DNA from 2 places in the Nonomuraea sp. NPDC003707 genome. Region 2 is predicted to be linked to the other one. Evidence: predicted binding sites of a transcription regulator. Region 2 holds the regulator's gene; the other holds the start of a gene.
The links. The regulator HrcA, encoded in region 2, represses chaperone genes, less so after heat shock. The targets are predictions, from matches to a motif close to TTGGCACTCTCNNNNNGAGAGTGCCAA.

Region 1 (5,937 bases), on a different contig from region 2:
AAAGGGGCGCTGCGGTTGGCGCTCACCAGCTTGGTACGCCCTACGTGCCGAGCACTGAGGACTCCCGCCTGTTCGAGCTTGGCGACCTCGCGGGCCATCGTGCCACTGTCGGTCCCGGCGATCGCCGCCAGATCGCCGACCGCGTGCTCCTGGTCCCCTATGTAGGTAAACGTCAGCACCGCACAGGTGATCCGAGAGCGGAAGATCGGGAAAACGGCGGGAGGTGGTTTCTGCATGCCTGGATCCTTTGACAGAGGCATGCGTGATTGGTCGATCACGCTGTGTAGATTACTGGCAAAACGCCAGGATATTCTGGCTCTTTGACAGAATAGCTCGCCTACGCGCCACAGCTGCGGCACCGATCTTCAGGAGGCAGTGGATCAGGGGACCGACCGATGAGACGATCATGGCCGCGAACGCGTAAATGGAGGCATTGATGCGTACATTTCGGACGTTCACTGCGGCAGCCGGAGCACTCATGGCCGTCGCCCTCAGCGCATCACCCGCGGCGGCCGCGCAGGCCCCCACGTACGTCTTCCACAAGCAGACCCTGTGGAAGTCGATCCCGGCCAGCGGATCCCAGGGGGCCACCTGCTACCGGCTGCCGGCGGTCGTGAAGACCAGGAACGACGTGCTGCTCGCCTTCGCCGAGCGGCGCAACAAGAACAACTGCGCCGACCACGGCGCGTTCGACGTCGTCATGCGGCGCTCGACCGACGACGGCGTCACCTGGGAGGCGAGCAGGGTCGTCCTGCCCAGTACGGCCGGAGCGGCCCTGCAGGGGAACGCGACCGTGGTCGCCGACTCCGGCGGGCCGGTGTTCCTGTTCACGACCTCGGAGCCGACCGCGTCCCAGACGACGCCGCGTACACCGAAGGTCCAGGTCAGCACGGACGACGGCGTCACCTGGTCGAGCCCGAAGGACCTGTCGGGCGTCGTCAAGGCGCCCGCGGGCGCCGGGGACTGGTTCGCCACAGGGCCGGGGCACGGCATCCAGCTGACCCAACCGGCCCACAACGGCCGCCTGGTGGTGCCCGTCTACTTCAGTGTGGGCGACACGCAGAGCGTACGGCTGATCTACAGCGACGACCACGGCGCGACCTGGCAGATCGGCGCGACCGCGACCTACGACAAATCGGTGCTGAAGCTGGGCGAGCAGACCCTCGTCGAGCGGACCGACGGCGGCATCCTCGTGATCGCCCGCAACGGCGCCGTACCCGACGACCAGGCCTCCGTCCACGGCCTGGCCCGGGGCGTGAGCACGGACGGAGGCGAGTCGTTCGACGGCGATTTCCGGGCCGACGGCGCCGTCACCGCTCCGCCCACCCACCCGGCCCTGCTGCGCCAGCGGGACAAGGCCCCCTACACCCGGATCCTGCTCTCCGCGCCCGCCACGCCGAAGACCGACAACAACCCGGTGGGCATGAACGTGCGCTCGTCCTTCGACGAGGGCGCGACCTGGCGGAACTATGACAACTCCACCAACAACGCGGGGGTGAGGATCGACGGCGACCACGCCGGATATTCCGACATGGCGCTCCTCGGCAACGGCGCGATCGGCGTCCTGTACGAGGCGGGCGTGAACCGCTTCCGGGACGAGATCCGCTGGAACTGGTTCTGGGAGAGCGCGATCGGCCTGCGCTGAACCGTCCCCGGAACGCCGAACGGCCCGCAACCCTTTCGGGTGTGCGGGCCGTGGCGAGAGAAGAGCCGGGTCAGTGGCCGTGGCCGTGACCGTGGCCCGCGCCGGCGGCGGGGGCCTCCTCCTCGGGCTTGTCCACCACGAGCGCCTCGGTCGTGAGGAGCATGCCCGCGATCGACGCGGCGTTCTGGACGGCCGAACGCGTGACCTTGACCGGGTCGATGACGCCCTGCGCGATCAGGTCGCCGTATTCGCCGGTCGCGGCGTTGAGGCCGTGGCCGGCCTCCAGCTCGGCGACCTTGTGCGTCACCACGTAGCCCTCGAGACCGGCGTTCTCGGCGATCCAGCGGGCCGGCTCGACCAGGGCGCGGCGCACGACGCCGACACCCGTGGCCTCGTCGCCCGTCAGGCCGAGGTCGTCGAGAGTCTTGGAGACGTGGATCAGCGCGGAGCCACCGCCGGAGACGATGCCCTCCTCGATCGCGGCGCGCGTCGCGGAGATCGCGTCCTCGAGGCGGTGCTTCTTCTCCTTCAGCTCCACCTCGGTGGCGGCGCCGACGCGCAGCACGCACACACCGCCGGCGAGCTTGGCCAGGCGCTCCTGCAGCTTCTCGCGGTCCCAGTCGGAGTCGGACTGCTCGATGGCGAGCTTGATCTCCTTGACGCGGTCCTCGATGGCCTGCGGGTCACCGGCGCCGTCGACGATGGTGGTGTTGTCCTTCGTGACGACGACGCGGCGGGCCGTGCCGAGCACCTCGAGACCGACGTGCTCCAGCTTGAGGCCGACCTCCTCGCTGACGACCTGGCCACCGGTGAGGGTGGCGATGTCCTGCAGCATGGCCTTGCGGCGGTCGCCGAAGCCCGGGGCCTTGACGGCCACGGAGGTGAAGGTGCCGCGGATCTTGTTGGTGACCAGGACGGCCAGGGCCTCGCCCTCGACGTCCTCGGCGATCACGAGCAGCGGCTTCTTCGTCTGGGCGATCTGCTCCAGCAGCGGCAGGAAGTCCGCGATGGAGGCGATCTTGCCCTGGGTGATCAGGATGTAGGCGTCCTCGAGGACGGACTCCATCCGCTCGGGGTCGGTCACCATGTACTGCGACACGTAGCCCTTGTCGAACTGCATGCCCTCGGTGAACTCGAGCTCCATGCCCATGGCGTTGGACTCTTCGACGGTGAGGACACCGTCCTTGCCCACCTTGTCGAACGCCTCGGCGATCAGGTCGCCGATCTGCGCGTCCTGGGCGGAGATCGTCGCGACGTTGGCGATCTCCTTCTTGTCGGCGACCTCGCGGGCGCTGTCGAGCAGCTTGTCGCTGATCGCCTTGGCGGCCTTGTCGATGCCGCGCTTGAGCGACAGCGGCGAGGCGCCGGCGGCCACGTTGCGCAGGCCCTCGCGGACCATGGCCTGGGCCAGCACGGTGGCGGTGGTGGTGCCGTCACCCGCGATGTCGTTGGTCTTGGTGGCAACTTCCTTGGCGAGCTGGGCGCCGAGGTTTTCGTAGCGCTCTTCCAGCTCGATCTCACGAGCGATGGTCACACCGTCGTTCGTGATCGTCGGCGCACCGAACTTCTTGTCGATGACGACGTTGCGGCCGCGCGGGCCGAGGGTTACCTTCACGGCGTCGGCGAGGGCGTTCACACCGCGCTCGAGCGCGCGGCGGGCATCCTCGTCGAACTCCAGGATCTTCGCCATTGTTTGAAAGTCCTCTCCTAGCGTCGAAAGCCCCGGCCGCCCTCAAGAGCGCCCGGGGCTCGACACATCCGGCTTACTTCTCGATGATCGCGAGAACGTCGCGGGCGGAGAGCACGAGGTACTCCTCGCCGCCGTACTTGACCTCAGTGCCGCCGTACTTGCTGTAGAGGACAATGTCGCCCTCAGAGACGTCGAGCGGAATCCGCTTGTCGCCGTCCTCATCCCAGTTGCCGGGGCCCACCGCGAGGACCTTGCCCTCTTGCGGCTTCTCCTTGGCGGTGTCCGGGATGACCAGGCCGGAAGCGGTGGTCTGCTCGGCCTCAAGCGGCTGAACCACAATGCGGTCGCCGAGCGGCTTAACGGGAACCTTGGTGGCGGTCGTCACGATCGGACCTCCCCTTCAGATTTGAATGATCTAGAAGAGGCGACCAGCTGGGCCTGCCGTCGCGGGTGTCAGACCTGCCTCGTCGCACGTTGGCACTCTCAAGGGGAGAGTGCCAACAGGAAACATATGCAAGAGGGGCTTGACAGTCAACACGAACGCGTCTGCTGAGAGCGATCAGACCGAATCCGCCCCCTCTGGATACCGTACGCCCATGGTCCGACCGGGTCGGACGTGGCACTAACGTCGGGTGATGTGGACCTTGACGCCTTCGACGAGCTGCTGACACCGCGCGGGCAGCGCGCGCTCGCGGAGGCCGTGGAGTTGGTGGGCACGGATCCGGTGGCCGCCGCCACGAGGCTGCGCAAGACGTACGACGCCGCGCTGACCTCCGCGGCGCTCACCCAGGCGGGGCTGCGGGAGCGCGCCAGGGCCAAGTTCGGCGAGGACGCCGGGCGGATGTACTTCACGCCGCACGGCCTGGAGCAGTCCACGCGGACGGAGGTCGCCGAGCACCGCGCCCACCGCCTGACCGCCGAGGCACAAGCGGACGCGCCCCCGCACGGGCTCGGCGTCGCGGAAGCACCCCTGCACGGACCGGACGCACCCCCGCACGGGCTCAGGCGTGGGCTGAGGGTCGTGGACGCCTGCTGCGGCGTCGGCGGCGACTTCCTCGCGCTGGCCCGCGCCGGCTGCACCGTGGCCGCCGTGGACACCGACCCGCTGACCGTCGCCGTGGCCAGGGCCAACGCCGACGCGCTCGGCCTGGCCGACAGGGTGACGGTGTCGGTGGGGGACGCGGCCGAGGTCCGGCCGGAGGAGTACGACGTGCTCTTCGCCGACCCGGCCAGGCGGACGGGCCGGGGCAGGACGTTCGACCCCATGGCCTACTCCCCGCCCTGGCCGGTGGTGCTCGACCTGGTCTCCAGAGCCTTCCGGGCGTGCGTCAAGGTCGCCCCGGGCATCCCGTACGAGTTCATCCCCGGAGGCGCCGAGGCCGAGTGGGTCTCGTACAAGGGCGAGGTCAAGGAGGCCGCCCTCTGGACCGGCCAGGAGGGAGCAGGGCGCCGCGCCACCCTGCTGCCCGGCGGCCACACACTGACCGCCACGGGCGCCGAGGCCGCCGTCGGCCCGGTCGGCAGGTACGTCTACGAGCCGGACGGCGCGGCCATCCGGGCACACCTCGTGGGCGAGGTGTCGGAAATCGTGAACGGACGCCTGCCCGACCCGATGATCGCCTACATCACCGGTGACGACCCGATCGACACCCCATGGGCGGCCAGATATGAAGTAGAGGACGTTCTCCCCTTTTCAGGGAAAAAGCTGCGCGCCGCCCTCCGTGAGCGACAAGTCGGAAATGTCACCATCAAGAAGCGTGGCTCCGCCGTCGACATCGAGCGCCTCCGCTCAGATCTCCGTCTAAATGGCGAAAAATCGGCAACTATCATCCTTACCCGAATCATCGATAAGCCATCGGTCATCATCTGCGACACCTCTCCACCTGCCTGAACCGGTCATTCTGCCGTTAACCTCGATCTTTCTCTTCGCCCCTGACGGACCTTGATCGAGAGGCTAAGGTGGGCGGACGGGAGTTCTCCCCTGATGCGGTTTTCCGCGTTCCCGCTCGTTCATCTGAAAATCGACCTATATCCCACCGCTGCGCGGCAGACCGTCGGCGAGCCAAAGGAGCTTTCGGTGGACCATTCCAACCACACCACCCTTCTCCAGGCAGGAGGCCAGTCCGGCATCTCCGAGAGGATGCGGGACCTGCTGGCGCGCGCCTCGCAGGATCATGTGTACGAGCAGCGCACGCAGGGGGCCGTGCTGGACGAGATCCGCCAGCGGCTCGAAGGCATGGAGTGGCTGCTGCGCGAGGTCCGCGAGCGCGAGCTCGGCGGCCTCAGCGGCACGCTGCAGGCGGTCAGCGGGCGGCTCGACGACATCACCGCCAAGCCGCCGATGTGGGCGGAGGGGCTGGCTCAGCACGTCGAGGCGGTACGCGACCACGTGGACGCCGTCGGGGAGCGGATCGGAGACGTGGACGCCCGCGTCGCCCCGGTGGCCGACCTGCCCGGCCTGCGGGCCGACCTGGGCACCATGGGCGAGGGCGTGGACGAGGCGCTCACCCGCCTGCAGACGGTGCTCGACAGCACGGACGGCCTCACGAAGGGGATGTCCGACTTCGCCGCCACGCTGGCCACGCTCAACAGCAGCATGGAG
Region 2 (5,937 bases):
GCCGGGCCCGGCGCCCACAGCCACGTCGGCGGCACCCGCTGGTGGAACGTCAAGCACCCGGCCGCCTACGCCCAGCGGCTGGCGGCGGGCACGTCGCCCGCCCACGCGCGCGAGGTGCTCGGCGACGACGACCGGGCGGCCGAGCGGCTGATGCTGGAGCTGCGGCTTTCGTCCGGCTACCCGCTGGCCGAGGTGGCCCCGGACGCGCGCCCGGCCGTGGCGAGCGCGCTGGCGCGCGGCCTGCTGGAGCCCGGGCCGTTCAGGTCGGGCCTCATGGTGCTCACGCTCCAGGGACGGCTGCTGGCCGACGCGCTGATCAGGGATCTGCTGGTCTAGGTGATCAGGCGGACGGCGAACGGGTAGCGGTACGGCTCGCCCTTGTTGGTGGCCATGGCGGCCTGGATGTGGAAGATCAGGGACAGGATCCAGACGACCGGCAGCAGGAGCAGGCCGATGAAGATGATCGTCAGGATGCCCGAGATGACGTAGCCGATGAACATCGTGATCTGGAAGTTGAGCGCCTCCGCCGCCTGATCCCTGACGTAGGGGGACTCGTCCTTCTTCATCAGGTAGATGATCAGCGGGCCGACCCAGGAGACCAGCAGGCCGAGCAGGTGCGAGAGCATCGCCATGGTGGTGTCGTCGGTGCCCGGGCGGGGGCCGAACCTGCCGGGGACGTACGGCTCGCCGGGCGCGCCGTATCCGTAGCCGTAGCCGGGCGGCTGCGGCGCGGAGCCGTAACCGGGCGGGGGAGGGCCGTAACCCTGGGACTGCTGGCCGTAGCCGGGCTGGCCATAACCGGGTTGGCCATGACCGGGTTGTCCGTAGCCGGGCTGGCCGGGACCGGGCTGTCCGTAGCCGGGCTGGCCGGGACCGGGCTGTCCGTAGCCGGGTTGACCGTACGCCGGTTGGCCGTAGCCGGGCTGGGATCCTGGCTGCTGCCCGTACCCCGGCTGGCCGTAATGGGGCTCGGAGCCGGGCTGCTGTCCGTAAACGCCGGGCTGCGACCCGGGCTGCTGGGGGCCGGAGCCCTGGCTGGGCGGGATGCTCGACGGGGGGACGAAGCGGGTGGCGTCGTCGTCCGGCGGCGGCGGTTGCGGCGGGTCCTGGCTCATGATGCCTCCGTAACGAAGTCGATCAGTTCCTCGACCCGGCCGAGCAGTTCCGGCTCCAGGTCTGTGTACGTGGAGACGGCCCCGAGGATCCGCCGCCACGCCTCCGCGGGCTCCATCCGCCAGCCCAGGGCGGCGATGACGCCCTCTTTCCACGGCACTCCGCGCGGCACCGCGGGCCAGGCGGGAATGCGCAGCACGGACGGCTTGACCGCCTGCCAGATGTCGATGTACGGATGCCCCACGACGAGCACGTCCGGCGAGGTGATCTCGGCGGCGATCCTGCTCTCCTTGGAGCCGGGCACGAGGTGGTCCACCAGCACCCCCAGCCGGCGCTCCGGCTCCGGGCCGAACTCCGCCACGATGGCCGGCAGATGGTCCACGCCCTCCAGGTATTCGACCACGACCCCCTCGACCCGCAGGTCATGGCCCCAGATCTTCTCCACCAGGGCGGCGTCGTGCACGCCCTCCACGTAGATGCGACTCTCCCGGGCGACCCTCGCCCGCAGCCCCTCCACGGCGATCGAGCCCGACGCGCTGCGCCTGGGCCCCGCGGGGGCCGCCGACGGGCGTACCAGCGTCACGGGCTTGCCCTCCAGCAGGAACGCGGCGGGCGCGAGCGGGAACAGCCGGCGTTTGCCGAACCGGTCTTCGAGCGTGACGGCCTCCTTGTCACAGGCCACCACCGCGCCGCAGAAGCCGCTGTCTGCGTCCTCCACGACGAGGTCCAGCTCGGCCGGCACTTTCGGGATCTTGCCCTTGCCCGGCCGCCGCCAATTCCCCGCCAGCACATCGCCCTCGTACACACGGGGACCGTAGCAAATCACCCGCCGACCGCAAGGCGCTTGCGCGCGCCGCTGCGGCGGACCAGCACGATGATGGTGCCGGCGATGGCGATGAGCAGTCCCGCCCCGGGGATCAGGATGAGCGCCATCACCCCGCCGGCGATGCCGCCCGCGGCCGAGGTCAGCTCGCGGCCCACGCCGTACCGCACGTCGGCCTGCTCCTGGGTGGTGCAGGACAGCTGGTAGTCGCCCCTGGTGGGCGCATTGATCACGAGGATCTGCTCCCACTTGACGGACCCGGCCGTGACCGTCTGCGTGCCCGTGGTCTTGGCGAGCCTGGCTCCGTTGGTGATCTGGCACTCGTAGTGGACGGCGGTGTCGCTGGAGAGGTAGACGGCGGGTTTGTTCGCCGGGTCGATCGGCACCGTCACGGTTTCGCCGGACGCGAACGTCCTGGTGGGGGCTATGTTGCTGACGCTGCTGACGATGCCCGTGGCGAACAGGACGACGCCTGCGATGGTGCAGACCACGGCGATGCCCCAGACGAGCCCGATCCACCAAAGTCGCGGTTTGATGGCTTTCGAGTCGATTCGTGCGGGGAATTGGGGTTGTTGGCCGTACTGTCCGTACTGAGGAAGTGGGCCGTACTGGGGCGGCGGGCCGTACTGAGGCGGAGGCCCGTACTGCGGCGGCGGCCCGTACTGGGGCGGTGGCTGACCGTAGCCGGGCTGCGACCCGGGCTGAGGGCCATAGCCGGGCTGGGACCCGGGCTGCGGGCCGTAACCCGGCTGGGAGCCGGGCTGGGGCCCGTACGGCGGAGGCGGGGAGTTGTCGCTCATGTCGGCAAGTGTGGTACTTGCCGCTTGTAAGAAGCTAGGAGCCTGGTTGCGACCTTGTGTTATCGCACCTTGTGGATGAGAGCCGTACACTTGGCACTCAGGAACACAGAGTGCTAGATGGTTGCGTTCCTCGGATGTCAGAGGCAGGAGGTGAGCACGTGCTCGACGATCGGAAGCTGGCGGTGCTCCGCGCCATTGTCGAAGACTACGTGTCCACCAACGAACCGGTGGGCTCCAAGGCGCTCGCCGAGCGCCACAACCTGAAAGTCTCCCCGGCGACGGTCAGGAACGACATGGCCGCGCTGGAGGAGGAGGGCTACATCACCCAACCCCACACCAGCGCCGGCCGAGTGCCGACCGACAAGGGCTATCGGCTGTTCGTCGACCGGCTCTCGCAGGTCAAGCCCCTGTCCGGGGCCGAGCGCAGGGCCATCGAGACGTTCCTGGCCGGTGCGGTCGACCTCGACGACGTGGTCACCCGCACGGTCCGGCTGCTCGCGCAGCTGACCAGGCAGGTGGCGGTGGTGCAATACCCGACGCTGACGCGTTCGACGGTCAGGCACGTCGAGCTGGTGCCGCTGAACGACCGGCGGGTCATGCTCGTGCTGATCACCAACACCGGCCGCGTCGAGCAGCGCGTCATCGAGCTGCCCGAGGTGGTGGAGGACACCCGCATCGCCCACCTGCGCGCGGTCCTCAACGCCTGCCTCGACGGCTGCGGCCTGAGCAACGTGCCCGAGCTGGTCGCCGACCTGCCCGAGCGGCTCCCTCTCGAAGACCGCCCGGTGGTGGCGACGATCCTGTCGGTGCTGCTGGAGACACTGGTCGAGCGGCACGACGAGAAGATCGTGTTCGCCGGCGCGGCCAACCTCGCGGGCGCCGACTTCTCGATCGGCCTGCGCGACGTGCTCGAGGCGCTGGAGGAGCAGGTCGTGCTCATGAGGCTGCTCGGCGAGACATCCGCAGACACACCGTCCGCGCTCACCGTGCGCATCGGCTCCGAAAACCCCTATCTGCGGGGGACATCCATAGTCGCGACCGGATACGGTTCAGGCGACAACCAACTGGCCCGGCTCGGGGTGTTGGGGCCCACGAGGATGGACTACCCAGTGACGATGGGAGCCGTGCGCGCGGTGGCACGCTACGTCAGCCAGATCCTGGCTGCATCATAAGAGGTCGATAAGTGGCAAACAGCGACTATTACGCCACCCTCGGGGTGCGCCGTGACGCCAGTCAGGACGAGATCAAGAAGGCTTATCGCCGACTTGCCCGCGAGCTGCATCCCGACGTGAACCCCGATCCTGAGACCCAGGAGCGGTTCAAGGAGATCACGCAGGCCTACGAGGTGCTGTCCGACCCGAACAAGCGCCAGATGTACGACCTGGGTGGCGACCCCTTCGGCGGCGCCGGAGCAGGCGCGGGCGCCGGCGGCTTCGGAGCGGGCTTCCCCTTCAGCGACATCATGGACGCGTTCTTCGGCACCGCGGCCGGCGCCAGGGGCCCGCGCTCGCGTGCCCGCAGGGGACGCAACGCCACCATCCGGGTCGAGCTCGACCTGCGCGAGACGGCGTTCGGCACCACGCGTGAGCTGGTCGTCGACACGGCCGTGCTCTGCGAGGTCTGCCACGGGGCAGGCACGGCGCCCGGCACCCACCCCGACACCTGCGACATGTGCAACGGGCGCGGCGAGATCTCCCAGGTCACCCGCTCGTTCCTGGGCCAGGTCATGACCTCGCGGCCCTGCCCGCAGTGCGGCGGTTTCGGCACCATCATCCGTCACCCCTGCCAGGAGTGCTCCGGCGACGGCCGGGTGCGCACCCGTCGTACGATCAAGGTCCGCATCCCCGCGGGCGTCGAGGACGGCACCCACATCCAGCTCGCCGGCGAGGGCGAGGTCGGCCCCGGCGGCGGCCCGCCCGGAGACCTGTTCCTCGAGATCGTCGAGCGTGCCCACGAGATCTTCGAGCGGCGCGGCGACGACCTCCACTGCACCGTGCAGATCCCGATGACGGCGGCCGCGCTCGGCACCATCCTGGCGGTCGAGACGCTCGACGGCTCGGAGGAGGTCGATGTCCGCCCCGGCACGCAGTCGGGCCAGGTCATCACCATGTTCGGGCGGGGCGTGCAGCGGCTCAACGAGTCCGGCCGCGGCGACCTGCTGATCCACGTCAACGTCGAGACCCCGACCCGCCTCGAGCCCGCGCAGGAGGAGCTGCTGCGCGAGCTGGCCAAGCAGCGGGGCGAGGAGCGGCCGCCGGGCAAGTTCGCCCCCGGCCAGCAGGGCTTCTTCTCGCGGCTGCGCGACGCCTTCAACGGCAGGTGACGTGACCGTCCCGGTGTTCCTGTCGCAGGAGCTGGACGGGCCCGAGCTGACGCTCGGCGGCCCGGAGGGGCGCCACGCGGCCTCCGTACGGCGCCTGCGGGCCGGCGAGCGGCTCGATCTGACGGACGGCGCCGGCGCGGTCGCCGAGTGCGTCGTACGCGAGGTCCTCAAGGACGCGCTGAGGCTCGACGTGCTGCGCCGCTACGAGGTCGGGCCGCCGCGGCCGCGGCTGGTCGTCGTCCAGGGGCTGCCCAAGGGCGATCGGGGCGAGCTGGCCGTCGAGATGATGACCGAGGCGGGTGTGGACGTCATCGTGCCCTGGGCCGCCTCGCGCAGCATCACCCAGTGGAAGGGCGACAAGGTCGCCAAGGGGCTGCACAAGTGGCGCTCGACGGCTCGTGAGGCGGGCAAGCAGGCCCGCAGGTTCCACCTTCCCGAGGTGACCGAGCCCGCCACCACCGCGCAGGTCGACAAGCTGCTGGCGGGTGCGGCGCTGGGGCTGGTGCTGCACGAGGAGGCGGCCGAGCCGCTGTCCGGCGTGGCGCTGCCCGCGTCGGGCGACATCGTGGTGGTCGTGGGGCCCGAAGGGGGCGTCTCGGACGACGAACTGGCCGGGTTCCGGGCGGCAGGGGCGGTGTCCGTGCTGCTGGGGCCCACGGTGCTGCGTACGTCCACGGCAGGGGTGGCGGCGGCCTCAGTGCTGCTCACGCGTACCGGACGCTGGTAGAGCCTTTCAGGGCGTCGGCTGAGAGGCGTCCACCAACGGGCTGGTCACGTCGGTCGGACTGTCGGTGATGTCGTCGGGCGGGCACTCGTCGGCCGGGCACGTCGTGGGCTGCAGAGTCTCCTCCACCGACGACGGCGACGGGGTCGGCGAG

Region 1: groES (co-chaperone GroES) is a predicted target of HrcA. The motif match lies at 3,810-3,836, and genes of this name have one in related genera.

What each region holds. Positions count from the first base shown of each region.
Region 1 is NZ_JBSFNK010000005.1:568,675-574,611, forward strand. It holds gene ACWDRB_RS16550 (hypothetical protein) at 1-236, opposite strand, end outside; gene ACWDRB_RS16555 (sialidase family protein) at 437-1,645, shown strand; gene groL (chaperonin GroEL) at 1,716-3,335, opposite strand; gene groES (co-chaperone GroES) at 3,409-3,720, opposite strand; gene ACWDRB_RS16570 (class I SAM-dependent methyltransferase) at 3,973-5,226, shown strand; gene ACWDRB_RS16575 (hypothetical protein) at 5,413-5,937, shown strand, end outside.
Region 2 is NZ_JBSFNK010000006.1:254,081-260,017, reverse strand. It holds gene hemW (radical SAM family heme chaperone HemW) at 1-336, shown strand, start outside; gene ACWDRB_RS18110 (DUF4870 domain-containing protein) at 333-1,115, opposite strand; gene ACWDRB_RS18105 (DUF3097 domain-containing protein) at 1,112-1,918, opposite strand; gene ACWDRB_RS18100 (hypothetical protein) at 1,936-2,736, opposite strand; gene hrcA (heat-inducible transcriptional repressor HrcA) at 2,895-3,908, shown strand; gene dnaJ (molecular chaperone DnaJ) at 3,920-5,059, shown strand; gene ACWDRB_RS18085 (16S rRNA (uracil(1498)-N(3))-methyltransferase) at 5,061-5,786, shown strand; gene ACWDRB_RS18080 (hypothetical protein) at 5,793-5,937, opposite strand, start outside.